Regions from separate parts of the Marinomonas sp. 63XJN7_9_ISO-PGPR-S23-217 genome, predicted to be linked through region 3. Evidence: predicted binding sites of a transcription regulator. Region 3 holds the regulator's gene; each other region holds the start of a gene.

Evidence for each region. Region 3 encodes LexA, which represses DNA repair genes until DNA is damaged. Its sites were predicted from a motif close to TACTGTNTANNTANACAGTA; they were not measured.
Region 1: umuD (translesion error-prone DNA polymerase V autoproteolytic subunit) is a predicted target of LexA. The motif match lies at 3,029-3,048, and genes of this name have one in related genera.
Region 2: umuD (translesion error-prone DNA polymerase V autoproteolytic subunit) is a predicted target of LexA. The motif match lies at 5,048-5,067, and genes of this name have one in related genera.
Region 4: ruvC (crossover junction endodeoxyribonuclease RuvC) is a predicted target of LexA. The motif match lies at 2,364-2,383, and genes of this name have one in related genera.

What each region holds. Positions count from the first base shown of each region.
Region 1 is NZ_CM149678.1:2,579,205-2,587,516, forward strand. Features, by position in the region: gene AC0VYI_RS12045 (carbon-nitrogen hydrolase family protein) at 1-626, shown strand, start outside; gene AC0VYI_RS12050 (MFS transporter) at 720-1,934, opposite strand; gene AC0VYI_RS12055 (LysR substrate-binding domain-containing protein) at 2,075-2,947, shown strand; gene umuD (translesion error-prone DNA polymerase V autoproteolytic subunit) at 3,062-3,508, shown strand; gene umuC (translesion error-prone DNA polymerase V subunit UmuC) at 3,495-4,778, shown strand; gene AC0VYI_RS12070 (purine-cytosine permease family protein) at 5,181-6,593, shown strand; tRNA gene AC0VYI_RS12075 (tRNA-Leu) at 6,789-6,875, opposite strand; tRNA gene AC0VYI_RS12080 (tRNA-Leu) at 6,914-6,998, opposite strand; gene AC0VYI_RS12085 (DUF599 domain-containing protein) at 7,182-7,913, shown strand; gene AC0VYI_RS12090 (O-methyltransferase) at 7,903-8,312, shown strand, end outside.
Region 2 is NZ_CM149678.1:2,522,298-2,529,531, forward strand. Features, by position in the region: gene AC0VYI_RS11765 (WYL domain-containing protein) at 260-1,051, opposite strand; gene tnpA (IS66 family insertion sequence element accessory protein TnpA) at 1,135-1,419, shown strand; gene tnpB (IS66 family insertion sequence element accessory protein TnpB) at 1,419-1,763, shown strand; gene AC0VYI_RS11780 (hypothetical protein) at 1,790-1,951, shown strand; gene tnpC (IS66 family transposase) at 1,975-3,594, opposite strand; gene tnpB (IS66 family insertion sequence element accessory protein TnpB) at 3,621-3,965, opposite strand; gene tnpA (IS66 family insertion sequence element accessory protein TnpA) at 3,965-4,249, opposite strand; gene AC0VYI_RS11800 (hypothetical protein) at 4,619-4,747, shown strand; gene umuD (translesion error-prone DNA polymerase V autoproteolytic subunit) at 5,082-5,528, shown strand; gene umuC (translesion error-prone DNA polymerase V subunit UmuC) at 5,528-6,799, shown strand; gene AC0VYI_RS11815 (hypothetical protein) at 6,874-7,234, shown strand, end outside.
Region 3 is NZ_CM149678.1:2,955,466-2,963,777, forward strand. Features, by position in the region: gene AC0VYI_RS13845 (NAD(P)H-dependent glycerol-3-phosphate dehydrogenase) at 1-299, opposite strand, end outside; gene AC0VYI_RS13850 (protein adenylyltransferase SelO) at 425-1,846, opposite strand; gene AC0VYI_RS13855 (DEAD/DEAH box helicase) at 1,927-3,279, opposite strand; gene dinG (ATP-dependent DNA helicase DinG) at 3,418-5,541, opposite strand; gene lexA (transcriptional repressor LexA) at 5,612-6,235, shown strand; gene AC0VYI_RS13870 (hypothetical protein) at 6,360-6,626, opposite strand; gene AC0VYI_RS13875 (DUF6586 family protein) at 6,629-7,099, opposite strand; gene topA (type I DNA topoisomerase) at 7,096-8,312, opposite strand, start outside.
Region 4 is NZ_CM149678.1:2,854,144-2,862,455, reverse strand. Features, by position in the region: gene AC0VYI_RS13350 (transcription elongation factor GreAB) at 1-136, shown strand, start outside; gene aspS (aspartate--tRNA ligase) at 377-2,149, shown strand; gene ruvC (crossover junction endodeoxyribonuclease RuvC) at 2,409-2,966, shown strand; gene ruvA (Holliday junction branch migration protein RuvA) at 2,963-3,562, shown strand; gene ruvB (Holliday junction branch migration DNA helicase RuvB) at 3,568-4,581, shown strand; gene tolQ (protein TolQ) at 4,591-5,271, shown strand; gene tolR (protein TolR) at 5,271-5,702, shown strand; gene AC0VYI_RS13315 (cell envelope integrity TolA family protein) at 5,702-6,655, shown strand; gene tolB (Tol-Pal system beta propeller repeat protein TolB) at 6,655-7,956, shown strand; gene pal (peptidoglycan-associated lipoprotein Pal) at 7,978-8,312, shown strand, end outside.

The DNA of each region.
Region 1 (8,312 bases), 380 kb from region 3:
TGGCCAAATGTCATAATGTGATGATTCTCGCCAGTTCCTTTCCAACTCTGCAAGGCGGTAACTGTTTTGTTAATCGCGCCAATTTGTTTGGCCCTGAGGGGGTAATCGATTTCCAAGACAAGCTGATGATGACACGCTTTGAAAACGAGCAATGGCATATTAGTAGTGGTAATCAGATTAAGGTGATTGATACGGACTTAGGGCGCTTAGGTATTCATATTTGCTATGACTCAGAATTTCCCATGATTGCCAGTCAGCAAGTGGCGGCGGGAGCTGACTTATTGTTGGTGCCAAGCTGTACGGATACGCAAGCGGGTTTTCATCGGGTGCGCATTGGTTGCCAAGCTCGCGCCTTGGAGAATCAATGTTATGTGGTACAGTCGCCTACCATTGGCAATGCGTCTTGGTCAGAAGCGGTGGATGTGAATATGGGACGAGCGAGCGTCTATACTCCAGTCGATTATGGCTTTCCAGATAATGGGATTTTGGTGCAAGGGCATAATGATGATGCTGGTTGGGTATTTGCTACCCTGGATTTGGCTGAAATCGCCCGCATTCGCAATCAAGGACAAGTGTTTAATCACCGAGATTGGCCCAAGCAATTTGCTTTGCAAGGCCCGATGTAAAAAACGCTAAAGTATGGAGGCAAAGCCGCATACTTTAGCGAGACGCCTTCTGCCACTTTTATGGCTTGGGCTAGATTGTTGAATTACCTAAGGCTAGGCCGCTGGTGAGATATCGCCCACCATTTGCGTTTTTGATTGGCGCTCCTGCAAGAAAATATAGGTCGCCAATATAAACAGCACAATACCAAGAGCGCAGATCAACCAGTAAATGTTTTGCAAGCTGCCTGTTGCCTCGTGAATCATACCAGCCAGCAGGTTCCCTAATGAGCCTCCTAGGCCAAACGCCACCATGCCAATGCCGTTTATTTGCATGGTGGCTTTAGATGAGTATTGTTTGCTCACCCAGCCTGCGACAATGCCCCAAATAGGGAAGTACATCATGCCATAGCCAAATCCTGCGAGCAGGACGAAGTGAGCTGGATGAAAAGAAAACGCCACCAAGCCCAAGGCAAAGATGCCAAAGATGCTCAACAGTGTTACGCCGTGGCCTTTTTTGTCTGCCAATTTGCCCACAAAGAAGCCTGCGATCATGCCAGTCAAACCAATCATGCTCCATGTATAACCCCCTAATGCGGGTGGTAAGGACAATTCTGCTAAGTAGGTGTTTAACCAAGTGGTGAACGTTATGGTAGAAGCACCGACCAACAATAGAATCAAACATGATAAAAATGCGGTCCGTTCACGGAAAACAGTTTTAAACAGCTGTTTGGTACCCATGGCAACGGCAAAGTTGACATCAATGTCTTGGCTCTGTGCTTGATTACGCATGCTTTTCAGCAGAGAGAAGGTAGTGAAGACAACAACCAGACCTAAAACCGATGCCACCATCCAACTGCTGCGCCAGCCCAGTAATGGTACGATTAACAAGATAATCAGCCCGTTGACACTGTAACCCCACGCAGTACCGCTGGAAGCAATAGAAAGGTTTGTTGCGGTGCGATCAGCACGCCCATGTCGTGTCACCAATTCCACAATAGAACCCCAGCTCATGGCAGCACTGGAGGCCATAATGGTCAATAAACACATCATGATGATAGGATCATTGAGCCACCCCATGATGAACAGTAAAGAAGAGGTCAGTGAGCCTGTGACAAGCAAAGTACGACCTGAATCTAGGCGATGACCAACGACACCTAAGAGCATGGCGCCAGCAAGATAGGAAATCTGTGTTAATGCGCCTGCCAGTGCAAGGTACCAACTGTTGATATTAATTGTATGCTGCATCATAGGTACCAAGGCCGCAAATAGAAACACGCCAAAGCCGTGGCTGATCACCTGATTGAAACCGAATGTTATTGCGAGCCGCATCACAATTCTCCTTGCTCTAGTGCCTAATGATATGAGTGTGTAAAAAACACTCAGCGAATTCGCGTATAGTAGGGCCTTGCATTTATTCGGTAAATCGATGAATATTCAATTCTACGTTCAATTTTATTGAAAGCTGAAATATGCGCGATTTACCGATTAATTTACTACGTACCTTTATGGTGGTGGCGGAGACTTTGAACTTGACGGAAGCCTCCAGACAGCTGCATAAAGCGCCCTCGACGGTGAGCATGCAGCTCAATCGTCTCGAAGATTTGATTGCCAATCCGTTGATGGTGCGGGGGCAACATGGCGTGCGTTTGACTGCGGTAGGCATTCAATTAAAAAACCATGCTCAACAGCTGCTTAATCTGCACGATCAAATAGTCGGCTCCTTTCAAAATATGGACATTGATGGGGTAGTGCGTCTTGGTACCCATGACCAATACACCAGTCGAACCCTTGCGCCGATTTTGCAAGACTTTATATTGAGCTATCCCGAAGCTCAGCTAGAGGCTTTCTGTGATTATCGCCCCGATTATTTGGTGGAATTGCTGAATAAAGGCAAGTTGGACATTGCCTTGGTTGAGATGTTGGCGGATACAGCAGGGGGTGTTCGCTTACGCCGTGATGAATTAGTGTGGGTTGGCGCTAAAGGGCATTTTGTCCATATGCAAGCTGTTTTGCCTTTAGTGGTGTTTGCGGAAGGCTGCCAACATCGTCAGTATGCATGCCAAGCACTAGACGCTGAGGGCATTCCCTATCGGGTCGCTTTTACTAGTCAGAGTCGGTCGGGTATATTGGCGGCCGTTCGAGCCGGGGTGGGGGTTGCCATTGTGCCTTATCAAACGTTAGACGATGACTTAGTGATTTATCGTGATTTGCCTGCTTTGCCGGATATGGAAGTGTCGTTATTTGTGTCGCCAAAAGCAAACGAAGCCACACGACGTTTGGAAAAAATCATTGTGGAGAACGCTATTTTTAACCCAACGGCAGCGGAGATGGATTTTAACTAGTGGCGCGGTAAGCGGCATTCGCTATCTTTAAATCCCATCTCTTACAAAAAATCACTTGGTCATGAGCATTGTTTGAAATTATACTGTATACATATACAGTATTGGGTGTTAACTATGCGTGTGACTTATCTTGGATCTTCAAACTCTGCTTCCTTTATCGCGGATCATCGTATTCAGGTTCCTCTTTATGTTGAGTCTGTGTCGGCGGGTTTTCCGTCGCCCGCTCAGGATTTTATTGAGAAGACACTTGATCTTAATGAATTATGCATTCCTCGGCCCATGGCGACGTTTTTTGTGCGTGCTCAGGGGGATTCGATGATTGAGGCGGGCATTCATTCAGGGGATGTGTTAGTGGTCGACCGTTCGTTAACGGCACGTCATGGGGACATCGTGATTGCTTGCCTTCATGGCGAGATGACAGTGAAAACGTTGGAGCTAAATCCCAATGTGTTGTTGCGTCCGAAAAACAAAGCTTATAAGGCCATTCATATTACCGAAGAGTCAGAACTGGAAATATTTGGAGTGGTAACGGGAGTGGTTCGTAAGTATGAACGGGGCTAATAATACAGCTTTCGCATTGGTCGATTGCAATAATTTTTACGCCAGTTGTGAGAAATTATTCCGGCCAGATTTAAAGCACATGCCCGTTGTTGTGCTATCGAATAACGATGGCTGTATTGTGGCGCGTTCCAAAGAAGCTAAAGCTCTGGGTGTGAAAATGGGAATGCCATTGTTTCAGGCTCAGGCGGCGATAAGGCAGCATAGCATTGTGTGTTTTTCGTCGAATTATGCTCTGTATGCGGATTTGTCAAATCGAGTGATGGCAATCTTAGAGGAGGAAGCGCCACGGCTTGAGGTCTATTCTATCGATGAAGCGTTCCTCGATCTAACGGGCGTGGAATATGCCATGGATTTACTGACGTTTGGTAAACGGCTAAAAGCCAAAGTAGATAAATGGACAGGGATCACAGTAGGTGTGGGGATTGCGCCAACCAAGACACTGGCTAAGCTGGCGAATGAGGCGGCGAAGCGATACCCAGCAACGGGATCCGTAGTGGATTTGATGAATCCTGACCGACAAAAGCGTTTATTGTCGTTGGTTGATGTGAGTGACGTGTGGGGCGTAGGTCGGCGAATCACCGAGCGGTTGCGTGCTAGGGGAATTCGCACGGCATTGGACTTGGCGAATGCGAACCCTAGGGCCATTCGAAGCGAGTTTTCCGTGGTATTGGAGCGGACTGTGCAAGAGTTGAACGGGGTGTCTTGTCTAAATCTTGAATTGGTGCGCCCAACAAAACAGCAAATTATTTGCAGCCGATCATTCGGCCATCGTATTACGGAAAAACAGGAGCTGCGGGAAGCCATCGCCAAATATACGACTCGTGCTGCAGAGAAGCTACGCAAGGAAAAGCGCCTTTGTCGTGTCGTGAATGTGTTTATTCGTACCAGTCCGCATGCTCATGATGAGAAGCACTATCGGAACGCTTTGTCTGTTGAGTTACCCAATCCCACAGACGATACACGGGACTTACTGGATGTCACCGAGGTGTTGTTTTGTCGTCTATGGCGTGACGGATTTCGTTATATGAAAGGCGGCGTGATGCTGGCGGATTTCTATGAACATAGCGCTTATCAGTACGATTTTTTTCGAGCGGACGGTATGAAAGCCAACTCACAAGCCTTAATGAGCGTAGTGGACCAAATCAACCGTAGCGGTCAGGGCAACATCTTTTTCGCCTCACAAGGCGTATCACCACAGTGGGCCATGAAACGTGAGCATCTATCGCCCGCTTATACAACCCAATGGGAAGCGTTACCAAAAGTTTGGTAGGGAGATAAAACACCTCGCTTACGTGAGCACGATCAAGCTGGCCTATCTTATCTAAGAAAAGAGTTTGACACTGATTTGTCTTATTGCCTCTCTAACTCATTGATCCCACTCATTATAGGATGATCTGGTTTGGCGCCAACTTGGTGCGCGCAGTATTAGGATGTTGTTTTTTTGTGCATTATCTTGTTTGTGTTCTTGCTTTAGGTGCCGTCTCTTAGAATACTGTGGGTGGTATGAAAATTGCTGTTTTTGCGATATGGAACCCTTCGGACGAAAGATTCGCCGATCAATGCATTATGGGAGCGGGAGTACCCACTCAAGCACGCACATTATCTCAGGATGAACCCTCAAGGGGGCGGCAAGGTGCCGTAACAACAACTCCAACAAACGGAGACATATCCTATGTCCATCACTGATCAATCTATTGCCACGGCTCCTCTGCAGGATAGCGGAATTGAGGCTCGTGGTATTGAACGTGTTATGCCCCACGAACGTACTCACGTTAGTGTTATTGATAATTTTACCATGTGGCTGTCAGCCAACCTGGTTATCTCCACCGTAGCGCTTGGCGCTCTGGCTATTCCTATTTTTCAGCTTGGTTTCTGGGACAGCCTGTCCATTATCGTACTGTTCAATATACTCGGTGTGCTGCCTGTGGCGTATTTCTCCACTCTAGGGCCGCGCCTTGGTCTGCGTCAGATGACCATCGCACGGTTTTCTTTTGGCTGGAATGGGGCCAAGATCATGGCGCTGTTTAATGTCGCTGCCTGTATTGGCTGGTCGGCGGTAAACGTCATCGTTGGTTCGCAGATTATTACTGACTTGAGTAGTGGTGTGGTACCTGTATGGGCATCGATTTTGGCGATTGCCGCGCTGACGACGGCCGTAAGTGTGTACGGCTACCGTTATGTGCATCGTTACGAGCGTTATGCTTGGGTTCCTATGGCGATTATCTTCTGTATTGTTGCGGTGAGCACCCATGGTCAAATGAGCGTTGTGCCGACACCAGCTTGGAACATGGCACACATTGCATCACTGGTTTCCTTCGGTGGTGCCATCTATGGTTTCGCTACGGGTTGGAGCTCCTATGCGGCCGATTACAGTGTGAATCAGCCTGAGCATACACCGGCCGCTAAAATCTTCTGGCTGACCTTTTTTGGTGTGACCATTCCCTGTATCTTGCTGGAGTCGCTGGGTCTAGGTTTGACGACAGTAGGGGCGTTCAGCAAAGCGGCCAGCGAGGGCGGTGGTGCTTTGTTAGCGGTAGCGCTGCATCCACTGGGTGGGTTTGGAAATGTACTGATGCTTTTTTTGGCCTTGTCGGTTATTGCTAATAATATCCCTAACGACTACAGCCTGGGCTTGTCTATTCAGGTGCTTGGAAAAGCATTTCATAAGGTCAACCGAGCGGTGTGGACTTTTATCGGTGCGGTGATTTATATCCTCATAGCTATCGTTGCGGCAGCGCATTTTAATTCTACATTGGAAAACTTTCTGCTGATGGTGGCCTACTGGCTGAGTCCTTGGACCGTTATACTGATTCTAGAGCATTTTGTCATGCGCCGTGGTAAATACAACCTCGATGATTGGAACGAGGCGCGCCACCTGCCAGTGGGTTGGGCGGCTGTTATATCCATGGCTATTGGCTTATTTGGCGTATACTTAGGGGCGGCACAATTATTGTTCGTTGGACCAATTGCAGGTTTATTTAATCCTCCTTACGGCATGGACATAGGCTTCGAAATGGGGCTGGTATTTGCTAGCGTGTCTTATTTGATCCTTAGACCGATCGAAATGCGAGCCCACGCAAGATAAATAGTAATAGGTGTTGCCGAGAAGCAATATAGGGAAATGAGCGTGGTGAAACAAATCCACCATAAGAGGCCTTGGCAACATCATCCTCGCCTCACACGATGCATCATCACAGGGGAAGCGATAAGACGTGAGCATCTATTGTCTGAAAATGAGAAGCATTCCTGAAAATTTTCGAGGGATATAACACTTGTTTTTTGGTGCGGATGGGGGGACTTGAACCCCCACGACCGTAAGGCCACTAGCACCTGAAGCTAGCGTGTCTACCAATTCCACCACATCCGCAGTACTTAGAATTTGATTTATCACATGTTGTATAAAGATGGTGCGGATGGAGAGACTCGAACTCTCACGCCGTGAAGCACTGGAACCTAAATCCAGCGTGTCTACCAATTCCACCACATCCGCATGTCGTGATAACGGCGAGAATCATACCGATATTTGTTTATGATGCAAGCTTTTTTATTGGCTTTTGGGGGCTATTTTTAGCGGTGATGAAAGGTTTTTTCCTAGTCTCAAACGAGGACATTAGTAAGGAAAAATGCTTTAATACCGCCTCTTCAAATCTGTTTGTTTTAGCTGAGTGACTCGATGGAAAGCAGTTCGGTTTCGACCCTGATGGATCCGCTAGATTTAGCGACTTTTTTTGTTTTTATCACCTGTTGGTGGGGCTATGCATTTTATGCTTTGTATAATTCGAAGCGTAAGTCCTGCTTAGTGAGCGTGTTACATCAATTTCGCCTGGCGTGGATGTCGCGTTTGTTGCGACGGGATAATCGCATCGCTGATTCTTCTGTGATCGCGAATCTTGAACGCAGTAGTTTATTTTTTGCCTCGAGTTCATTGATTATTATTGCGGGGCTCTTTGCTGGTTTTAAGTATTCTAAAGAAGCGTTAGAAGTGCTGTCTGATATTTATTTGATGGCACCTAGTAGTCGGCAGGAATGGGAGATAAAAATTATTATTCTCGTGCTGATTTTTGCCTACGCCTTTTTTACCTTCACTTGGTCGGTTCGTCAGTATAATTTTTGCTCCGTACTGGTGGGGAGTGCTCCTCTGGCCACAGAGCGGGGGATAGAGGAAAGCGAGCGCGAGTTGTATGCGATGCACATGGCGAAAGTCTGTAGTCTGGCAGCCAATCAATTTAATTATGGTTTGCGAGCTTATTATTTTGCGATGGCCTTTAGTGCGTGGTTTATTGGTCCGTATTTTTGCATGGTTGCCAGTATTTTGGTGGTAGGGGTGTTGTATCGCCGTGAATTTCGTTCAAAAACGTTTAAAACGCTGAGTCGAGGGTTGGTTATTAAATCTCATGCTTCCTAATTTCCCAAAACCGTTACCAGAAGATGACCGTCCTACAAATCGCACGGTCAAGATGGACGATCGGCTTTATCAGTATTTGGTGGATGTCTCGGTTCGCGAGAATGATTTATTGAAGGCATTGCGCCGAGAAACCGCGCAATATCATATGGCACGTATGCAGTTGTCTCCGGAAGTCGGGCAGTTGCTGGCATTGTTGGTTAAATTGCAGTCTCCTAAGAAAATTCTCGAAATTGGTGTGTTTACTGGCTATAGCACCTTGTCTATGGCCATGGCGATGTCTAAAGACGCGTCGTTAATTGCTATTGAGAAAAAGCAGATGTGGTTAGACATTGCGACACGCTACCTTGAAGAGGCGGGGGTGATGGATCGGGTGACGACCTACTGCGATAAAGCCTTACC
Region 2 (7,234 bases), 430 kb from region 3:
ATGAACATAAACCTACCGAAAAGGTAGATAGTGCCCACGGATGGGCAATTTCTATTGTTTATAATTTATGTAAGAAACATTGTTAAATGATAAGGAATAGCAGTAAGTGAAATTATACATCATTATTTGATAATGGGTTTTAATAGAATGAAGCATCGATAGGGTATTCATATAATGTGAGATATTAATCCCAATATTGCTTAAAATTAAGTTGCCCCTCCCTAATATGTAGCATGCACTGACGTTTATTTAAAAAATGCTAATCTTGATCGTAAGTTGATAGACCAGGTGCAATGCCGCGACTCTCAACATCATACAAAGTCTGATGATTACGCAACCATAGCTGGTAATTATACCCCTTTAAGCTATGATCTTCCGTGCAGTCTACATTCCAGTAATGTAGCCAATAGCCCACTACCGCAGCTCTTACCATGAGTTTGAGTGCGCCATCCTTCATATCGAAATCATATTCTATAGTTTCAGGGTGAGGAACATTCTTTCTATCAGGATGTGGTGTCAACTCTACCGAAACCATCCGACTCCATTGAAAATCCTTTAGCTTTAAATCGGGGTGCTCGTTAACTTGCCGATCAATATGAGCGTTGCAGATTCGTGTTAAAGCATAGGATCTAAAACTATTTTTATCGAGATCAAAAGCCCTCATGTACCAATGAATACCGTTATCAAATAATGCGTGAGGAACCAAATTTTTTACTGACCGCCCATTCTTTACAGAGCGATAAACAGTCCTAAGTTGGGCACCCACAGAAATGGCTCGAGTAATCGTCGCCAATAGATCCACATCAGGAAGAACTAATCTTACAGGGCTGAAAGAGCCGTTAGAACCACTTATGCCAAGCGCATCACAAATATTGCGTTTGCGTAATTTTGAAAGCGCAGATTGGACTGGAAGGGCGAATATAGGGTGGAAGCCATCATCCAATATTTCATACTTTTTCGAGCTTTGGTTTAGTTTTAAATTATCTGGTGATAACTCTTTATATAAACGAATATCGCGCGTAGCGGCAGCTTCACCTAGGTAAGCGTTCATTCTACGCCGTTATTTCATCCCATCTTTTCGCACTCTAAACTGGACTCCGTTTTCATCTCATCACCGATAACGGAGTCCAACCCATGACCAAGCCTTATATCCGCCGCTCTTCCTCTGAATGGCAACAAATCATTAATGATCAAACCAAGTCTGGCTTATCCGCCCCTCAATACTGCGAACAGCATCAGGTGAGTTACGCCAGTTTTAGTAAATGGCGTCAGCATTTTTCGGGAACTAAAGCATCGCCAGATTCTAGTCACTCAGACTTTATCGATCTCAGTCAGGTGCCCACTCTCTCAGGTACTGGACGTTGGAACATTACCTTGTGTTTAGGCGATGGTGTTGAGCTTCGATTGAGTCGTGACTGATGTTCCTGCCCGATCCCAATGCTAAAATTTGGTTGCATACCCAACCCACTGATATGCGTAAATCCTATCGTGGCTTATTAGGGCTGATCAAACAACACCTCAAAGAGAACCCACTCATCGGGTATTTTGTGTTCATTAATCGACGCAAAACGCAGATGAAAATTCTCTATTTTGACACCTCGGGTTACTGCATTTGGTGCAAACGCTTGGCTCAAGGTCAGTTCCATTACCAAGAATCAGCGAACGATAAATACGCCCTCAGTACACTGGAATTACAGCATCTGTTGGCGGGTATAAAAGTCGAAAAATATCGTCAATTTAAACGCTACAAGCGAGCATCATGACAAGTTGGATGGTATAATCCAACCCTATGAATGATGCCTCTTATCGACCTATTTTACCGTTTAAAAACATCGACTTGCTTCACACGAATGAGGTCGATAAGTTACGTGCCGAAGTCGAGGCCATGTCTGTCACTATCCGCCAATATGAAGCGGAAGTTCGCCTGTTAAAGCGTAAGCGTTCATTCTAGGGCTATCATTGATAGCCACTGACTCAGAGTAAGGGCGATTTCAACGGGTTGTCTGCGAACAGTTGCTTCCATCGTATTGGTGTTAAGTCCGCGATGTCTTTGGCTGGATGCTGGCTGACTCGTTGTAGGACATCCGTCAGGTAGACGTTGGGGTCGATGTCGTGCAGCTTGCAGGTGCTGATCAAGCTTTGGATGATGCCGACATGTTCGGCGCCCAGTTCTGTCCAACAGAAGAGCCAATTCTTCTTACCCATTGGGATGGGTCTTATCTCTCGCTCTAGGTGGTTGGTGTCCATGGCAACGTTTGGATTTTCCAAAAAGACCATCAGTTGGCGTTTGCGCTTTAAGGTGTAGTTCAACGCTTTCATCCAGGTATCGTCTGGTAATAGGTCAGCCCGTTGGGTTTGTTCTTCGCAGAAGGCAAAAAATTGATCCACTAAGGGCTTACTGTGTTGCACTCGGTAATCTTGTTTTTTCTCATCTGACCAACCTTTCTGTTTGATATGGCTTTCGTACTGGTACAAGGCGGCAATCAGGTTCAGCGCGTGGGTGACGGCCTCGGTTTCTTCCATTTCGGCTTTCAGTAGCTGACGACGCATGTGCACCCAACACTGAGCATGAGTGACCTCCGGTGAGGTGGCTTCGTAACGACTGTAAGCGGCATAACCATCGGTCAGTAAGGTACCCTGCCAAACATGATCCAGTAAGTCTTGGATGTGTTTCATGCCACGGCTTTGGGAGAAGGTAAACACCACTTCGTCCTGCTCGCCATAGATGGGCCAAAAATACGCTTGCTTCATTTTGCCGGGTTGGTTGCCTACCCCAGGCTGGCGGGTGGCTTTTATCGGTGTCTCATCCATGGCCAGTACCTTGCTGTCCAGCACACTAATCAGTTGCTCTACCACAATGGGTCGTAACAGTTCGATCCCGCGTTTGGTGAGGTTTGTGAGCGTTGCACGACTGAGGGTGATGCCGGAAGCGCTAAGCTGTTGGTGTTGACGATAAAGGGGTAAGTGATACAAGAACTTATTAACCAGTAAGCCAACGATAAAACTCACATCCGCGAGGGAACTGTCAAAAATCAGATCCGGCTGTGGCGCGGTAATGAGCTGTTTACTGGTTTTGTGCTTCACCACCTGACGTTTGGTGATGACGACTTCATAGGCACTGGTTTTTTGTACGATGCGGCTGACGTCTTTGAAGCCGACTTCTTCGTATTCGTGCGCATTGGGGCCTTGTAATTCGTCCGCTAAGATAACCTTTTCACGAACCGGTATAGACTCATCAAAACGCAATCCGGTGATGTTAATTTCATTGCCTTTACGAAACTTGGGCGCTTTGCCACGAACATTGGCAGACTCAGGTTTGTCCTTCTCAACGATAGACTCTTCTTCTACGCGGGTTGGTTCGGCTGACATCGGACCCACGATATCAGCGAGGGCTTGTTGATCTGGTGTGAGTAAGGTACGACGTTCGCTTTTCGGCCCAAATAACTCACGCTTTAGCATGTGCACTTCCGCTTCGTATTGGCGGATTCTTGAAGACATAGCTTCGTTTTCAGCACGCAGTTTTTCGACCTCATTCGTGTGAAGCAAGTCGATGTTTTTGAAGGGTAAAATAGGTCGGTAAGTGGCGTCATTCATGGGGTTGGATTATACCATCCAACTTGTCATGATGCTCGCTTGTAGCGTTTAAATTGACGATATTTTTCGACTTTTATGCCCGCTAAGAGGTGCTGCAATTCAATCACACTTAGGGCGTGTTTAGCGTTTTCTGATGACGCATAATTGAACTGCCCCTGCGACAGTCGTTTACACCAAATGCAATAACCAGAGGTGTCAAAATAGAGGATTTTCATCTGGGTTTTGCGCCGGTTAATGAAGACAAAATACCCGATGAGTGGGTTTTCTTTGAGGTGTTGTTTGATCAGCCCTAATAAGCCACGATAGGATTTACGCATATCTGTGGGTTGGGTATGCAACCAAATTTTAGCATTGGGATCGGGCAGGAACATCAGTCACGACTCAATCGAAGCTCAACACCATCACCTAAACACAAGGTAATGTTCCAACGTCCAGTACCTGAGAGAGTGGGCACCTGACTGAGATCGATAAAGTCTGAGTGACTAGAATCTGGCGAGGCTTTAGTTCCCGAAAAATGCTGACGCCATTTACTAAAACTGGCGTAACTCACCTGATGCTGTTCGCAGTATTGAGGGGCGGATAAGCCAGACTCGGCTTGATCGTCAATGATTTGTTGCCATTCAGAAGAAGAACGACGGGTATAGGGTTTGGTCATGGGTTGGACTCCGTTATCGGTGATGAGATGAAAACGGAGTCCAGTTTAGAGTGCAAAAAGATGGGATGAAATAACGGCGTAGAATGAACGCTTACTCACCTAGTCCAAAGCGGTCAGTTAGGTCAGACCTAGAGATCCAGCCTCGAAATCTCAACATAAACTCCAAATACTCCAATCGATCATATACATTTTTGGGTAACTGATCTAATCGATTCATAATTCATACCTCTCATGGTTTTATTGGTACAAATATATCACCATAATGATCTATTTACATCATCATAATGATCATGTATAGTTTGTAATTAGTGCAAATGAATTTGTACTAATTACTTACAAACACTCAATTATCTTAAAAGGAAAATCATCATGGCTCTTAAACCAGGTCCGAAACCCAAAGCTAAATCAACAGGAAAAACAGATCAGCGTCGCCGGGATAATAAAAAAACTCCTGGTAATACCCCAGACTTAAAACCAAGTAAATCTTCAGGAAAATAGAGCAGTTAAGTGAATTTACTAAAATGATAAGGCCAGTTGACTCGTCATCACTGGCCTTTTTTTGTCACATATTCTTTTTCCAGTTAAAAGGCTAATAATCCTTTTTTATATGGCCTTTGGCTGCTTTCTTTATTGTGTTCTTGGTTTTATTGAGCATAGCGTTTTTCGTGGATAAGTGGTTGATCTCGCTACTTTACCCTTGAGTTCATCATTCCTGAACCCCGCCCCATTTTTTGTCGAAAAATCGGAAGCTCTCCCCGTTACAAAAATTCACTTGGTCATTCTCGCTGCTTAAAACTATACTGTATATCCATACAGTATTTTGGTGTTGATCATGCGTGTGACTTATCTTGGTGTGTCTGAGTCGGCGGCGTTTATCGCGGCCAACAGTGTGCGAATCCCTTTGTATGTGGATTCTGTGTCGGCGGGGTTTCCTTCGCCTGCTCAGGACTTTGTTGAAAAATCCTTGGACTTAAATGAGTTCTGTGTCGCTCATCCTAATGCGACGTTTTATGTGCGTGCTCAAGGTGATTCGATGATCGATGTGGGCATTCATTCTGGTGATGTGTTGGTGGTCGATCGTTCATTAACGGCGCGTCATGGGGATATTGTGATCGCCTGCATTCATGGGGAAATGACGGTAAAAACGTTGGAGTTGCAGCCCAATGTGTTGCTTCGTCCGAAGAATAAAGCCTATAAGGCGATCCAGATTACGGAAGAGTCTGAGCTGGAAATCTTCGGTGTGGTGACGGGCGTGGTTCGCAAGTATGAGCGCGGCTGATGAAGACGGTCTTTGCTTTGGTCGATTGCAATAACTTTTACGCCAGTTGCGAGAAGTTGTTCCGGCCGGATTTAAAACACACGCCTGTGGTGGTGTTGTCGAATAACGATGGCTGTGTGGTGGCGCGCTCGAAGGAGGCAAAGGCGCTAGGGCTGAAAATGGGCGTGCCATTGTTTCAGGTTCAGGATGCGATAAGGCAGCATGGCATTGTGTGCTTTTCGTCGAATTATGCGCTGTACGCGGATCTGTCGAATCGGGTGATGACGATCTTAGAAGAGGAGGCGCCTCGGCTGGAAGTGTATTCCATCGATGAGGCCTTTATGGATTTAACGGGCGTTGATCATGTGGTGGATTTGTTGGCGTTTGGCAAGCGGGTCAAGGCAAAGGTCGATCAATGGACGGGCATTACGGTAGGTGTGGGCATCGCACCAACGAAGACGCTGGCGAAGTTGGCCAATCATGCGGCGAAGAAGTATCCAGCGACGGGGTCGGTGGTAGATTTGATGGACCCAGACAGACAAAAGCGTTTGCTGGCATTGGCCGATGTCAGTGATGTGTGGGGCGTTGGCCGTCGTATCTCTGCGAAGTTAAAGGCGAGGGGGATTAATACGGCGTTGGATTTAGCTAATGCGAACCCTAAAGCCATTCGAAGTGAATTTTCCGTGGTGTTGGAACGGACCGTGCAGGAGTTGAACGGGGTGTCTTGCCTTGATCTTGAGTGTGTGCGACCCACGAAACAGCAGATCATTTGCCGTCGGTCGTTTGGTCATCGTATTACGGAAAAGCAGGAATTGCGGGAAGCCATCGCCAAATACACGACCCGTGCGGCCGAGAAACTACGCGGGGAAAAACGCCTTTGCCGTGTGGTGAATGTGTTCATTCGCACCAGCCCACACGCTAAAGACGAGCCGCATTATGCGAATTCTTTGTCTGTTGAATTGCCTAACCCCACTGACGACACGCGAGATTTATTGGAAGTCACCGAGGTGTTGTTCCGTCGCATCTGGCGTGCTGGATTTCGTTATATGAAAGGCGGTGTGATGCTGGCAGACTTCTACGAACATGGCGCTTTTCAACAAGATTTATTCCGAGCCGATAATACAAAAATCAACTCAAAAGCCTTAATGAGCGTCGTAGACAAAATCAACCACAGCGGCCTCGGCAACGTCTTCTTCGCCTCGCAAGGCGTGTCACCTCAATGGTCAATGAAACGAGAACACCTATCGCCAGCCTACACGAGCAGGTGGGATGAACTGCCAAAAGTTTTTTGATTCAGAGTGTAGAAATTAAAAATGGACTTTTAGTTAAAAAATTCAAACTATAATGATTGATTGAGAGGTGTTTCATGAGTGATAAAACTACTAAAGAAAATGCCAGTAATGTGCCAGCAGACAAGATAATTGCAACGGTTGTATTATGGTTAGATGAACAATGTCCACAGGAGCGTTGGGACTTATGTGATGAACAGATGTGTGTTCTTCTAGGTGGTATTACGGTTTCAACTTGGAATCAATGGAAAGAGACCGCACGGATTAATGACAGTCTTCAAGTAGACCAAGAAACTATTGATACACTGGCGATGCTGGTAAGTATATACAAGATGATTCACCTAAGTTCACCAACTGGATTTAAGTATGATTTTTTCAAAAAGCCAATAAATCATCCGACATTTAATGGCAAATCAGCTAGAGAGTTTATGTTAGAGA
Region 3 (8,312 bases):
GCCGTTAACAAAGGCGCGATTCGCTCAACCACTTGTTCAAATGATTTAGAAGGGATAGAGACAAAAACAGTATCGCTGTCTTTGATCGCTTGTTCTAAGTTACTGGTCGCCAGTAACTCATGATGCAGTTCCGCACCAGGCAGATAACGACTATTTAAACCTGTCAGATTAATTTCTTCTACCTGCTGCTCATTGCGCATCCACTGGCTCACCTGATAGCCATTATTCGCCATAATATTCGCCAAGGCGGTACCAAAACTGCCGCCACCTAATACGCAAACTGACTGCTTTTTTATCATCCTTTTTCCTACAATTTTTACTCGCGTGTTCTCACAGAATATAAACCTACTTTTCGGCGAGAAAGCTAATATTTATACGTTAAGAAGACCTAATATCATTGTTTACCGAGCCCACTCTGTTCTTGTTATGAAGAGCAGCTCACCTCTAATGACTTACCCCAGTCTGGCGCTCTTTGCGCCAACTGCTCATTCTCTACATGCTCGTCAAACGGCGCATTTAGCACCGATAACAAACGACGAAAAGGCAAATAATCACCCTGCTCTGCGGCAACAATGACTTCGTGAGCAAGGTAGTTTCGCAATATATATTGGGGGTTGACTTGCTGCATTTGCAAACTGATTTGTTGCCAGTTTGCATTTTCTTGTTCACGGGCTTGCTGATACTGTGCGAGCCACTGAGACATTCGTTCTCTATCAATGACCTCATCCAGCACGATATGAGAATTATCAGGCGTCAATTTACTCAATAAACGGAAAAAGATGCTGTAGTCCATTTTCTCGGCAGCCAATATGGCAAACAAACTTGGTAACAGAGTCTCCAACTGCTGCGTATTAGTTATGCCCATCTTCGCCTTCATCAAATTTTCATAATGCGACTGCAATTCAGGCTCATAATGCTGCAAAATAGCAATCAGTTGCTCACGCTCAAGCAGCCGAGAAAAACAACGCATCAAACAGTTTAAATTCCACAAACCGATACTTGGCTGCCTAGAAAACGCGTAGCGTCCTTCGTAATCGGAATGATTACAAATCCAGTCCGGCTCATAATCCTCCATAAAACCATATGGGCCATAATCAATGGTTTCACCGGTAAACGAAAAATTATCGGTGTTCATGACGCCGTGCTGAAACCCAACAGCCTGCCACTTAGCAATCATTCTGGCGGTCCGTTTCACCACTTCAATTAGCATATTTTCAAGCGGCGCGTCTGTAGCTAAACACTGTGCGTAATAATGCTCAAGACAGTAGTCAAGTAACGCCTTGAGTTCATCATCTCTACGTTGATAAAAGAAAAACTCAAAATGCCCAAAGCGAATATGCCCTTGTGCCGTACGCAATAGCATAGCGCCTTTTTCGGGCGTTTCACGATACACAGGCTGTTCGCTGTCAAACAAGGCCAAAGCGCGGGAAGTAGGAATCGACAATGCATGCATTGCCTCACTGGCCAGATATTCACGAATACAAGAACGCAGCACCGCTCGACCATCGCCACGACGAGAATAAGGCGTCGGCCCCGCCCCCTTCATATGAAGATCCTGCAAGAGCCCGCGATCATCACGCACTTCGCCTAACAGAACCCCTCTGCCATCTCCTAACTGAGGAGAAAAGCCGCCAAACTGATGCCCTGCATAAACCATGCTTAAGGCTTGTTCTATTTGCGTTTCACCATTCAAAATAGACTTGGTTTCAGAGGATTTAATATCAATAGACAGAGAGTGAGCAAGCTCCTGGTTGAATTCAACCAGGCGCTGCTGAAGAAGTGGCTGGATGTGCGTCTTGGCAAAAAATGCTTCACCCAAACCCGCAAAGTGGTGCTCTAAGTTCATAGGTACTCACTTGATAAGCCTTTTACACAATGGCATTCGCTATGCACATATTGTAAAAGGCTTTTAATGTAAGAAAAGTATTAAAGTGCCGTATTCACCATATATTCACAACGTATACTTTCACCCACGACCTTTTCAATTTCAGGAATCAAAAAGGCGTCATCTTCACTGGCAAAACTGACTGCTTTACCAGTCTCCCCGCCACGACCAGTACGACCAATACGGTGCACATAGTCTTCTGGGTCTTCCGGTAAAGCATAGTTAACAACCAGTTCAATATTATCCACGTGAATACCACGCCCGGCGACATCCGTTGCTACTAATACTTGAATAATGCCTTCTTTGAAGTTTTTCAATGTTTTGACACGTTTATCTTGCGCCACTTCACCCGACAGAATTGCACAATTAATATTCGCTTTTCTGAGTTTCTCATAAAGGTCGCGGGTTTCATCACGACGATTCGCGAAAATAATCGTTCTCTGATTGTTATTACCTTCAATCAACTGCTGCAGAACAGGCCATTTCTGCTCGGCCTCCACCGTATAAATCACTTGATCAATATTCTGGTTTGTCGCTTCTTTTGGTACAACAGAGACTTCTTTCGGAAAGAACGTCCATTGGCGTGCTAATACCTGAATATCTTTTGGAAAAGTCGCACTAAACAGCATCGTTTGGCGCTTCTCTTTATGGGGTGTCATGCGAATAATGCTTTTGACATCCGGAATAAAACCCATTGACAACATACGGTCAGCTTCATCCAACACTAAGCATTCCACCTGATTTAACATAACTTTTTTGCTGCGAGCAAAATCCAACAAACGGCCAGGTGTCGCCACAAGAATATCCACATTCTCGTTTTCTAAAGCTTGCTTTTGCTTTTCATAGCTCATACCACCCACCAAAGAGACCACATTCAAATGGCAATTTGACGTCAATTTCTCCGCTTCATCGGCAATCTGTAACGCCAGCTCACGGGTTGGTGCGATAATCAAGCCACGGGCAAAGTGATTAGCACGTTTGCCCTCTAGCGGATAATCTAAAAAGTCACTGATCATGGCGATCAAAAAGGCAGCCGTTTTTCCGGTCCCTGTTTGCGCCTGTCCGATAATGTCATATCCCTTAATAGTCATTGGCAAGGTTTCTGCCTGAATTTCACTACAGTACTCAAACCCCATTTCAGAAATGGATTTTAATACCCGGTCAGGCAGGTTTAAATCATGAAAGCGTAATTTACCGTCTACTTTTGGCACTTGAAACTGATCTATTGACCACACTGAACCGTTATTTTCCATTTTTTCCGCCACTGAAGAAGCTGTTTGTGCAGACGCACTATTATTCGATTTGCTATTTTTGTTCGGGCGCTTATTAGAGCGGCGCGGACGCTTAGGTCTTGTTTTTTTCTCTGGAGCGGATTCTGTTGTTTGGTTTTCCATATTGGAATCTATATTCTTCTATATTTTTGAATTTATGAAACTTTGCGGGGAGTGTACCTAAATGATAGGTTTTTATCACCCCTTGCTTTGCTAAGTTGCACGTTTTCATACCCTGTCGTAGGATTAAAAGACGACAAGCTATACCATACGATACGGTGGGAGACTATCAATTAACTGTTGCCCGTAACGCTTTGTCTTGAGACGCTTATCCAATATATGGATTTCTCCCGAGTCTTTTTCACTTCGTAACAAACGCCCCGTTGCTTGAACCAAGCGCAAAGAGGCATCTGGGATGGTAATTTCCATAAAGGGGTTGCCACCACGTTTTTGTATCCACTCAGCCAATGTGGCCTCAACGGGATCATCCGGTACCGCAAAAGGAATCTTAGCAATGTACACAGAGGTCAAATAACTACCAGGCAAGTCTACCCCTTCGGCAAAACTGGCCAACCCAAATAGCAAACTGCCCTTACCTTCATCAATCCTAGCCCTATGAGAATCTAGAATCACCCGTTTAGACTGCTCGCCCTGAATAAGAAGAATCTCTTGCAACCCAGCAGAAAGTGATTTAGCTACCTCCTCCATCTGACGACGCGAAGAAAACAGCACCAAACTCCCCTTATCAGTATGAACATGCTCATTCAGATACGTCACAATCTCCGCAGTATGCTGATCCACACGATTTGGCTCATGCTCCATATTGGGCACCACCAATAGACCATTATTCTGGAAGTCAAACGGACTTAACACCCGCAAATATTCACTTTCCCGAGGCACCCCTGAGCGCATATTAAAACGATGAAATTGATTCAGCGCGGTCAGTGTGGCCGATGTGACCAGCGCTCCAAAGCACTTATCCCATAACTGCTGACGTAGCGTATTGGCCGCCAGAATTGGTGAACCACCAAGCTCAACATCTTGCTCCATCCCTTGCCCTATCACCACTAACCAACGGGCATTAGGCGGAAAGTTTTGATCATCAACCGTAGAGTATAGACGCCATAAATCAATACATTGCTCTAAACGACCTAAAATCACGCCCAAAATCGGCTGCCAAGTCTCCGCTGTTTCTGGGGTAATCCCCATTCCTTCGTTCTGTTTGGTTTTCTTACATTCATCCTGTATACTTTCGATATTATTGAACAGCTTCTGATAAGACGTCTGCAAACTGTAAGCCAATTGTCGCAACTCATCCGGTATCACACCAAATTCAAAGCGGTGCTGATTATTGTCTTGATCCAACCCTAAACCTTGTATGTAAGGCGCCAAACCTTGCTGAGCATACTGAATAAAATTCACAATACTCTGAATCTGCTGGGGGATTTTCAGCAATAACTGACCAGTTAAACTGACCGCATCGGTCAACTCCTGCTTCAAATTCACTAGGTTTTTCTCCAACTGGCGAAGCCAAGTAATACTTTGCTGTAAACGCACTTCATGACGAAAGTGGCCAATGGCTTTATCAGGAAGGTGATGGCCTTCATCGAAGACATAGATGGTTTCTTTTGGTGGCGTAAGAATGGCGCCGCCGCCTAGAGATAAATCGGCTAATACAAGATCATGGTTGGCAACAATCACATCGGCAACCTCAATCTCAGCCCGTGCTTTAAAAAATGGACAGGCAGAATAATTAGCACAATTTCGGTTCGTGCATTGTTGGTGATCTGTCGTTAAGCGGCGCCAATCTTGATCGCGAATCACGCCTTCCCAATTATCTTTATCCCCGTCCCATTCGCCTTTAGATAACGCCACATCCATTTCTTGGTACAAAACCGTATTCACATCATCAGCTTGTAAATGCTGCTCAAACAGTCCTGCAAACATGTCCTCCATACCTTGATCTTCCGAGCTTAAAAAGCTCTCAAGGTTGTTTAGACAGAGATAACGCCCACGTCCTTTTGCCAATGTATATTTGAAGCTTAATTCCGTGTGTGCAAGCAAGTTAGGCAGTTCTTTATGCAAAATTTGCTCTTGCAGAGCCACTGTTGCCGTAGAGATAATGAGTTTTAAGCCACGTGCTTTCGCTATTGGAATGGCCGCTAAACAATAAGACAGAGTCTTTCCAGTCCCCGTTCCAGCCTCAATGACCGCCACGTGCTTTTCGTCTAGCCGATTACCTTCGCTGTCTTGTTTGATATTCCCCAAAGTACGCGCGATTGCGCCGATCATCTGACGCTGACCAACTCGGGGTTTATGCTGTTTTGCTTCCAAAGAAGCACGATAAGCAAGATGAATTTGTGTTTTTAGTTCGTCTGAAAGCATTTAAATTATTGAGAATCGTTGGTGATGCTGTATATAATAACAGTTACTGTATAAACAACCAGATGGCCCTATGATTAAATTAACCAAAAGACAATCTGACGTACTAGAAACCATTCGCGAATTTATTAGCGAAACCGGCTTTCCTCCAACACGTGCAGAAATCGCAGGTCGCTTAGGCTTTAAATCGCCCAATGCCGCCGAAGAACACCTGAAGGCCCTTGCCAAAAAAGGTGCCATCAAAATGCTCTCTGGCGCATCCCGAGGCATTCAATTAATTGAAGACTCTGTCGAGGCTGCCAACGACGAAGAGCTTGGCCTACCCGTCATTGGCAAAGTGGCCGCGGGCTTTCCAATTCTTGCACAAGAAAACATCGCATCACATGTGAGCGTGCCGCCTAATATGTTTTCCCCTAAAGCGGATTACTTTTTATCTGTCTCCGGCACCAGCATGAAAAATATTGGCATTATGGAGGGCGATCTCTTGGCTGTCCATAAAACCACTACCATTCGTAATGGTCAGATCGTTGTTGCCCGCATTGGCGATGAGGTCACGGTTAAGCGTTTCTATCAAAAAGGCAGTCAAGTACGTCTACAACCCGAGAATGAAGAATTTGACGATATTCTTGTTGATCTGGAAAGCGAAGAGTTTGCCATCGAAGGCTTATCTGTCGGTGTCATAAGACAAACCGTTTAAGCTAATACCTTAGCTAACCCGGCACATATTCTAACAGATAAAAATCGGGCCGACCTAACCAACCATTAATAGGCGGCCAAGAAAAATGCGAAGCCATGGCTTCGCATTTTTTATATCGTCCTGATCAATGCAGGATTTTAGGGCGCATTTCCAAATCTTCTAAGTACTCAGCATCGTCTCCAAAAGAGGATTCATCAGAATAAACAAAGTCTATACCTGCATGAAACATGCACTTAGCCAATTCAAAATACCGCTCTTTTAAGTACGACTTCGTTGTATCGGAAATGACCAAGGTGGCCAGCGGCTCAACACTCTCTCCGTCTTCACTTGCTGGTCTCAACACAATGTCGCCATTATCGAGTTCAACAATCTCTAGATAAGATTCTTTCATAATTAATACTCTGATGATTCTTCTCTAAAACGCAACACCAACTCAACAAGCTTGGACAAGTACAGACCAACTGAAGCACCGGCATCCGATCCTTTACCAATTATATTGTCCGAACTCATACCAGAAAACGATGTATAGTGACATTCCAACTGGGCAATGAATGCTTGCTCTAATTGATTCAGCCAAGAAAGGGGTTGTAAAGCAAGATCTGCTAGCTCGCTCAATGTGGGTACCACAACCCCTATCTCTTTCGCTGCATGTTGTAATTTCAAGATATCTAATTCTGATTTCAGACTATAAGCCGTTTTGATCTCTTGTAGCAAACCGTTCAAGGCACTGCGAAGGTGAAACAAAGACGCCCCTTCTAATCCAGCGAGCAACCAAGACTCTTCGCACTGCTGGCTTTGCTGCAAAAAACGTCGTGCTGCGTCTAACTTCTGATTGGTAACGCTTGCTTGACTCGCGTTACTCATTTCTTTTTCTTACCCTCTTCAACAACCCATTTACTACCAACATAATACGCTTTCCAGCCCGTTGGTTTGCCTTCTTCTTCGGTCATCACATACTGCTCTTTCGTTTTGCGACTGTAGCGAATCACCGTAGGACGCCCCTCATTATCCTTAACTGGCGCCGTTTTGAAAAAATGATATTTAGGATCAATTTGATCCATAAATGGAAGCAGTTCTTTCACTAACGGCGCACGCGTTTCTCGTTTACGAGGAAACTGACTGGCAGCCAGAAATAAACCGGTTGCACCATCACGCAATACATAATGGTCATCGACTTTGTCACAAGCCAAATCTGGCATGGGAACAGGATCCATTTTTGGTGGCGCTGCCTCACCATTTTTCAATAGCTTACGAGTATTTTTACATTCTTCGTTTGTACACCCGAAGTATTTCCCAAAGCGACCCGTTTTAAGCTGCATTTCGGAGCCACACTTATCACACTCTAGAACAGGGCCATCGTAACCTTTGATTTTAAAGGAACCCTTCTCTACTTCGTACCCAGAACAGGCCGGATTATTACCACAAACATGCAGTTTGCGATGCTCATCCATCAAATAGCTGTCCATGGCCGAACCACAAATTTTACAGCGGCGTTTGCCGATTAAGGCTTTAGATTCCCCTTCCTCATCATCAACGGCAATCGCTTCATCACCACGAACCAGGTTAATCGTGGCCTTACAACGTTCTTTAGGTGGTAACGAGTAACCTGAACAAGACAAGAATACCCCCGTACTCGCTGTACGGATTTGCATGGGACGAGAGCAAGTCGGACATTCAATATCAGTCGGTGTCGGCTCGTTTGGCATCATCCCTTCATCCGGTGATTCCGCTTTGGATAACATACCACTGAAATCTTTATAAAACGCATTCAACGTTTTAATCCAATCTTTCTTACCTTCCGCGATATCATCCAGCTGCTCTTCCATTTCAGCAGTAAAGCTAAAATTCATCAAAGAATGGAAGCTATCCACTAAGCGTTCGGTGACTATATCCCCCATTTTTTCAGCGTAAAAACGACGATTTTCAACCCGTACATAACCACGATCTTGAATCGTTGAAATAATGGAAGCGTAGGTAGAAGGGCGTCCAATACCACGTTTTTCCAGCTCTTTTACCAAACTGGCTTCGCTAAAGCGTGCAATAGGCTTAGTAAAATGCTGCTCCGGCAACAAAGAGT
Region 4 (8,312 bases), 100 kb from region 3:
AAGTCAACAAAGTGTTTTTTTGGTAACGCCTTCTAGCCCTGTCGGAAAGGTGTTAATAGGAAAAGAAGAGGGTGACGAGGTGTGTTTGCGTCAGAATGGCCTAGAAGTTGTGTATGAAATAACCAGAGTGTGTTGATGACGCTTATCCGGGTACTTTGTCGCTGACAAATTTGGTTCTGGCTCTAGAGAGTCCGGCGCGGTTCGCATATAATGCTTCGCCTTAAAAGATTCTTTTTTTTGTTCGGTAGACGCAAAATGGTAGTCGACGATGACATAAACACTGGTCGTGCCATCGAAATATCACTTACCCGCTAAACAAAAAAGACATTGTAAGAACACATCACTCTCTCACTGAGACAGTAATAGGAAAAAAATTATGCGCAGCCATTATTGCGGCGAGTTAAATGCTTCTAACATTTCACAAGAAATCACTTTATGTGGTTGGGTTCATCGTCGCCGTGACCACGGTGGTGTTATTTTCTTGGACGTGCGAGACCGTGAAGGCATTACGCAAGTTGTTTTTGACCCAGATCGTGCCGACAGCTTTGCCATTGCCGATAGCGTTCGTAACGAATTTGTTGTGAAGCTAAAAGGTTTGGTTCGCGCTCGCCCTGAAGGGACAGTTAACCCGAATATGAATACGGGTGAGATTGAGGTTTTGGGCACAGAGCTTGAAATTCTTAATGCCTCAAAAACGCCACCATTTCAGCTTGATGAACACCAATCTGTTGGTGAAGATGTGCGTTTGAAAAATCGTTTCATCGATTTACGTCGTCCAGAAATTCAGCAAAAAATGCGTTTCCGTTCAAAAGTAACGTCTGTGTTACGTCGTTATTTGGATGACAATGGCTTCTTGGATATCGAAACTCCTATTTTAACGCGCGCCACACCAGAAGGGGCTCGTGATTATTTGGTACCAAGTAGAACACAACAAGGTAGCTTCTTTGCACTTCCTCAGTCTCCACAGCTATTCAAGCAATTGTTGATGGTGTCTGGTTTTGATCGTTACTACCAAATCGCCAAGTGCTTCCGTGACGAAGACCTTCGTGCTGACCGTCAGCCAGAATTCACTCAGGTAGACATCGAAACGTCTTTCATGAGCGAAGAACAAATCATGGCGATGACAGAAGACATGATCGTGAAATTGTTTAAAGAGTTGTTGGATGTGGATTTAGGGACTTTCCCACGCATGCCATACTCTGAAGCGATGGAAACATACGGCAGTGATAAACCTGATCTACGTATTCCGTTAACGATTGTCTCCGTATCGGATTTGATGGCCGATGTGGACTTTAAGGTCTTCTCTGGCCCAGCCAAAGATCCTAAAGGCCGTGTTGCAGCTCTGAAAGTACCTGGTGGTAATGCACTGACCCGTAAGCAAATCGATGACTACACTAAGTTTGTCGGTATTTATGGTGCGAAAGGGTTGGCCTACATTAAGGTAAACGACAAGTCTGACCTAGAAGAAGGTTTACAATCACCGATCGTTAAGTTCCTGCCAACCGAAGTGCGCGCGGCTTTACTTGAGCGTCTTGAAGCACAAGATGGGGACTTGATTTTCTTTGGTGCGGATTCCGAGAACGTCGTGAATGAAGCTTTGGGCGCATTGCGTTGCAAGCTGGGCGATGATATGGATCTTTATACTTGCAAATGGGCGCCTTTGTGGGTTGTAGATTTCCCCATGTTTGAAGAAACGTCTGATGGCGGCATTACAGCCATTCACCATCCATTTACCGCTCCTTCTTGTTCTCCTGAAGAGCTTAAAGCAAGTCCGTTAACAGCGTTGTCGCAAGCGTACGACATGGTCTTGAACGGTACTGAGCTGGGTGGCGGGTCGATTCGTATCCACCAATCTTCTATGCAAGAAACCGTATTTGAATTACTAAAAATCAGCAAAGAAGAGCAAGATGAAAAATTTGGCTTCTTGTTGGATGCATTGAAATTTGGTGCGCCACCACACGGTGGTTTAGCGTTTGGTCTAGACCGTCTGGTAATGTTGATGACTGGCTCCAGCTCTATTCGTGATGTTATTGCGTTCCCGAAAACGCAAAGCGCCACTTGCCTATTAACTCAAGCGCCTGGTGAAGTAAGCGAGAAGCAACTCAAAGAGCTCAATATTCGCGTCAGAAAGCCTGTTGTTGAAGGTTAGTTCTTTTTATTGAGCATAAAAGTTTTAGACTAAATATGTTTGATTTTTATAAAAACCTCTGGTGATCTTGGTTGCCAGAGGTTTTTTTATTCTTGTATGTTTAGATATCAAATATTCGTGTAACCTTGGCTAGTGCTAAGAGATTGAAAAATATCCGTAAAACTAACAGTGTAAAGACGTTTTTTTGAATTTATCGATTGCATACTTTGTAAAGGGCTGTTGGAATATACAGTAATGATAAACTGATATGGGTCTGGTTTTGAAAGACACAAGAATATTAGCGATTGACCCTGGTTCACGTATTACCGGCTTTGGCATCATTGACGTTATCAACGGGAAGTCCATTTACGTGACGAGCGGTTGCATTCGTTTACCAGATAATGAGTTATCCGTTAGATTAAAAAATATCTTCAATAGCGTGTGCTCCTTGCTGGAAGAGTACCAGCCAAAGGAGTTTGCGATTGAAGAAGTGTTCTTGGCAAAAAACGCCAACTCGGCATTAAAGCTAGGACAAGCAAGAGGGGCAGCCATTGTAGCGGCTTCTTTGCAGGAATTATTTGTTCATGAATATGCCGCACGGCGAGTGAAACAGTCGGTGGTGGGAAACGGGAACGCTGAAAAAAGCCAAGTGCAGGCGATGGTACAGTTGCTGTTGTCACTGCCTTCTCCGCCACAAGCCGATGCGGCTGATGCCTTGGCCATTGCTTTGTGTCATGCCAATACTCGTACATCGGGGGGCATAGAGTTCGGCGTAGGTAAGCGCGCTGGGCGCACATCGAAAAGATGGTCTGAATTGGATATAAGGAAATCTGTGTGATCGGACGTATTGTTGGGACATTGGTGGAGAAAACACCACCAGAGCTATTGGTTGATGTGAATGGTGTGGGGTATGAAATAAGTGCCTCCATGACAACTATTTATGACTTGCCTCCGATTGGCGAAAAGGTTGTCTTGTTTACGCATTTTCAAGTAAAAGAAGACTCACAGACCTTGTACGGATTTATTGATAAAGCAGAACGGGCACTGTTTCGTGTATTAATCAAAGTAAATGGCATTGGGCCCAAAATGGCCCTGGCTGTACTCTCTAGCATGTCATCCGAAGAATTGATTGCAAATGTACAAGAATCGGATGTGACAGCGCTGACTCGCATTCCAGGAGTGGGTAAAAAAACGGCTGAGCGTTTGATTATTGAATTAAGAGATAAATTAGGCCAAGCCGCGAAGGCAGACTTGTTTTCAGCGCCTGCTGTCCTTAAACAAGTACAAGCGGATCCAAGACAAGAGGCAGAAGCGGCGTTGATTGCGCTTGGTTATAAACCGCAAGAGGCAGCGAAGGCAATTGCCAACATCCCAGTGGATGGTGCCAGCAGCGAAGACGTTATCAAAGCGGCTCTTAAAGCCATGTTAAGGTAATATAAATGATAGAAACTGATCGTATTATTTCAGCTGAACTGAAAGGCAACGATCGACAGATTGATCGAGCCATTCGCCCGCAATCCTTGTCAGATTACATCGGACAGCCTGTGGTGCGTGAGCAAATGGAGATTTTTATTCAAGCTGCCCGCCAACGCCAAGAGCCCCTTGATCACTCGCTGATTTTTGGGCCGCCAGGTCTTGGCAAAACGACTTTGGCAAATATCATTGCCAATGAAATGGGCGCGGAAATTCGCACTACCTCAGGCCCAGTATTAGAGCGGGCTGGAGATTTAGCTGCGTTACTGACGAATTTGAACGAAGGAGATGTGCTGTTTATTGATGAGATTCATCGACTCAGCCCTGCCATCGAAGAAGTCTTGTATCCAGCGATGGAAGACTACCAGTTAGACATTATGATTGGTGAAGGACCGGCCGCTCGATCAATAAAAATCGAACTTCCGCCGTTTACGCTTGTCGGAGCTACTACACGGGCTGGGTTATTAACATCACCGTTACGAGATCGTTTTGGGATTGTGCAGCGTCTTGAGTTTTATGATGTTGAATCATTGACCACGATCGTAGCCCGCTCTGCCAATAAAATGAACATGAATTTGGATCAGGCGGGAAGCTTCGAGGTGGCGAGACGTTCTCGTGGCACACCGCGTATTGCCAATCGTTTGCTGCGTCGAGTTCGCGATGTGGCACAGGTCAGTGGGGCGAGTGTCGTTACGCAAGAGATAGCTCAGCGGGCGTTGGATATGTTAAGCGTTGATAGTCAGGGCTTTGACCACTTGGATAGACGTATGTTATTGACTATGATAGAAAAGTTTGACGGACGTCCAGTAGGCTTGGACAGTGTGTCAGCTGCGTTAGGTGAGGATAAAGATACAATTGAAGATGTCATTGAACCTTTTTTAATACAACAAGGTTTTGTAATACGAACGCCACGTGGGCGCCAAGTAACGAAGCGCGCTTACGAACATTTTAATTATCAATTACCGTCGGATTTTAAATAGAGGTTAAGAATGTCAATTTTGGGGTTAATCGCCAGTGCCAGTTTAGTCGTGCAAATTGTTATGTTGCTCTTGCTGGTTGCATCTGTCTTATCTTGGGTGGTTATTTTTCAACGCGCCTTTGTACTAAAGCAAGCCAAAAAAGTTCGTAATGCATTTGAAGACCAATTTTGGTCTGGTATTGATTTAAGTAAGCTGTATAAAAAGCTCAATCAAGAGGGCAGACGTGTCGAAGGGGTTGAAAATATCTTTATTGCAGGTATTAAAGAGTTTACTCGGCTGCGTCAAAGTCAACACGTTGACCCCGATGCGGTGATGGAAGGTGTGCAGCGCTCAATGCGTGTGGCATTGTACCGTGAAGAAGAGAAATTGGACAAACACTTAGGGTTTTTGGCAACGGTTGGCTCAACCAGCCCTTATGTTGGTTTGTTTGGTACCGTTTGGGGGATTATGCATTCATTTATCGGACTGGCAGATGTTCAGCAGGCGACCCTTGCTACGGTCGCACCGGGTATTGCTGAAGCATTGATTGCGACGGCGATCGGTCTATTTGCAGCGATTCCAGCGGTCATTGCCTATAACCGCTTTTCAGCTGCTTCTGAGTCTCTAGCCGCAGGGTACGATAATTTTTCTGATGAATTTAGCAGTATCTTGCATCGCAAACTTCATGTCAGAGAGGGAGGCGTAGCATAGTGGCTCGCTCCAATAGAAGACAAAAGCGCCGTCGCCCAATGGCGGAAATAAACGTTGTACCCTATATCGATGTTATGTTGGTGCTGCTGGTCATTTTTATGATTACGGCCCCGATGATTACTCAAGGTGTCGATGTTGAATTGCCCAAAGCAAGTGCCGCAGCCATTCAAGAGGATTCAAAAGATGTTTTAATTGCCTCTGTGGACAGCAAAGGACAGTTCTATTTGGATGTAGGTGGCAAGCAGCAATCTATCACATTGGATGCGCTTAAAGCACGTGTGCGAAAAGTGCTAAGTCAAAATCCAGGTACTCCAGTGATGGTTCGAGGGGATAAAAATGTTTCCTATGGTGCGATTATTGGTTTGATGGTTGCCTTACAGGGAGCAGGTGTGCCGAATGTTGGTCTTGTAACGGATCCGGATAATACTTGATGAGTTTTTTTAAGAAAGACGGGTACGGTGTACCAATCGTATTAGCGGTTGGCTTGCATCTGGCTATTCTTTTAATAGGCGTGCTGACGATTAATTTTAATGATGACTCGTTACCCACGCCAAAGCGTCCGCCGATTGTGCATGCCACTGTGGTTGATATTTCCAAAACCATTATCGGTAAGCGCGAAGCGGAAAAGAAAAAAGAAGCCGAGCAGCAAGCTGAGCTAGCCAAACAGAAAGAGTTGGCCGCTAAGAAAAAAGCCCAAGAGCTGGCTGAGCGTAAAGCCTTTGAAGCCCAGAAAAAACAATTAGCTCAGGCCAAACAAGCACAAGAAATGGCGGTCCGTAAGGCAGAAGCGGCAGCAAAAGCCAAAGAAGAGGCCGCCGCCGCTCAGAAGAAAAAAGAGCAAGAAATTGCCAGGCAGAAACAGTTAGCGGATCAAAGAGCCAAGGAAAAAGCTGCGGAAGAGAAAAAGCGTCTCGAAGAAGCTAAGAAAAAAGCCCAAGCTGAAGAAGAGGCAAAACGGCAGCAAGAGATTGAGCGTCAAAAACAGGAGATTGCTCGAAAAGCAGAGCAAGAGCGTTTAGCTCAAGAGGCAGCAAGACAGGCAGAAGCTAAGGCCGAGGCGGAAAAGAAAGCGGCTCAAGAGGCACAGTTGGTTCAGTCCATTAGTGGCTTAATTAATAATCGTATTGCGCAAGCTTGGATTAGACCGCCCAACGCGCGTAATAATATGAAGACAAAACTTCAAATTTCTTTCTTACCGACGGGTGAGGTGCAAAATGTACAAGTCGTTGAAAGTAGTGGGGATGCCTTGTTTGATCAGCGCGCAGTGAATGCAGCTAGAAACATGGGTGTTATTCGAGAGTTATCGAAAGTGGATCCATATGTTTTTGAGAGAAACTTTCGTAACGTTGTGATCATTTTTAATCCACAGGACTTAAGAAACTAATGATGTTAAGAAAATGGTGTTTAGTATTATTGACGTGCTTGCTCTTTACGAGTGCTGCTAGGGCACAGCTTGTCATTGAAGTGACAAGTGGTGCGGATAAACTCTTACCAATTGCCATTGTCCCGTTTGGTTATAATGGTACGGATCCATTGCCACAAGATGTGGCGCAAATCGTTCAGGATGATTTGGTGAGAAGTGGCTTATTTAAGGCGATTCCTCGCTCCAGTATGTTGAGTCAGCCCAGCAAATTGTCGGATGTTTATTATCGTGATTGGCGTTTACTAAAAGCGGATTATGTATTAATAGGTTCCATTAAAAACATTAGTGGAGATCGTTATCGTGTTGGCTTTCAGTTGCTCAACGTGCTGACTCAAAAGCCTGCGGATGACTACACTACTATTGATGTGACAAAAAATCATCTGCGTGATGCAGCTCACTATATTAGTGATGCGGTCTTTAAAAAGTTAACGGGTATTCGTGGGGATTTTAGTACTCGTATTCTTTATGTGACTGAACAGAATGCGGAAAGCAAACATCCCCTCTATAAATTGCAAGTAGCGGATGCCGACGGATATCGCCCTCAAGTGATTGTTGAGTCCGATGAGCCGATTCTCTCGCCCGCTTGGAGTCGCAATGGACGAGATATTGCTTATGTTATGTTCAAGAACATGCGTCCAAGAATTTTTATTCAAGAGTTAGCGACGGGAAAAAGAAATCAGATAATGAGCTTTAAAGGATTGAATGGCTCTCCTGCTTTTTCTCCCGACGGTAAAAAGCTGGCTTTAGTGCTATCGAAAGACGGTAATGCAGAAATCTATACATTAGATTTAGCGACGCAAAAATTAGAGCGTATGACCCATAATTACGCCATTGATACCGAGCCTGCATGGGGGCCTAAGGGCAATAGCATTTATTTTACGTCGGATCGAGGTGGCAATCCGCAGATTTATCGCCTAGATATTAAAACTAAAAAAGTCGAACGTATTACTTTTGAAGGAGACAGTAATTACCGAGCGCGTTTGACGCCCGATGGTCGTTTCCTCGTCTGTATTGAGAAGGTCGGAGGGGATTTTCATATCGCGGTGCAAGATCTTAAGACGGGACGCGTTAAAATTTTGACACATACTGACTTAGATGAATCGCCAACTATATCACCTAATGGTACTATGGTAATGTATGCAACTACCGAAAATGGTAAGGAAATACTGGCAGTCGTATCTGTTGATGGGCTTGTTAAATATAAATTGCCCTCAACTGATGGTGAAGTGCGTGAACCAGCATGGTCTCCGTACTTCAATTAAAATAACTGGAAGGAGTGAATAATGAGTGTAAACAAACTTGGAAAGTTTGCAGTAGTTGGTTTGTCTGCAGCATGGCTTGCTGGTTGTAGTACGACTGGTGCAAATACAGATGCGTCTACAGCAACCACTGCAACAAACGAAGGTACTGCGACCACTGAACAAGCCGCTCCCGCGGATACTGATAAAAGTGCAACTTACGCTGCAAACCAGGATAATTCAGTAACAAGTGTTGTCGATAATCAACAAGACAAAGCGAAAACTAGTAAATCCATGCTGGATGGTGTGGCAACTGTTTTTTACTTTAGCTTCGACAAATCCATTGTGCGTCCTGATGCGCAAAAAGCACTTCAAATACA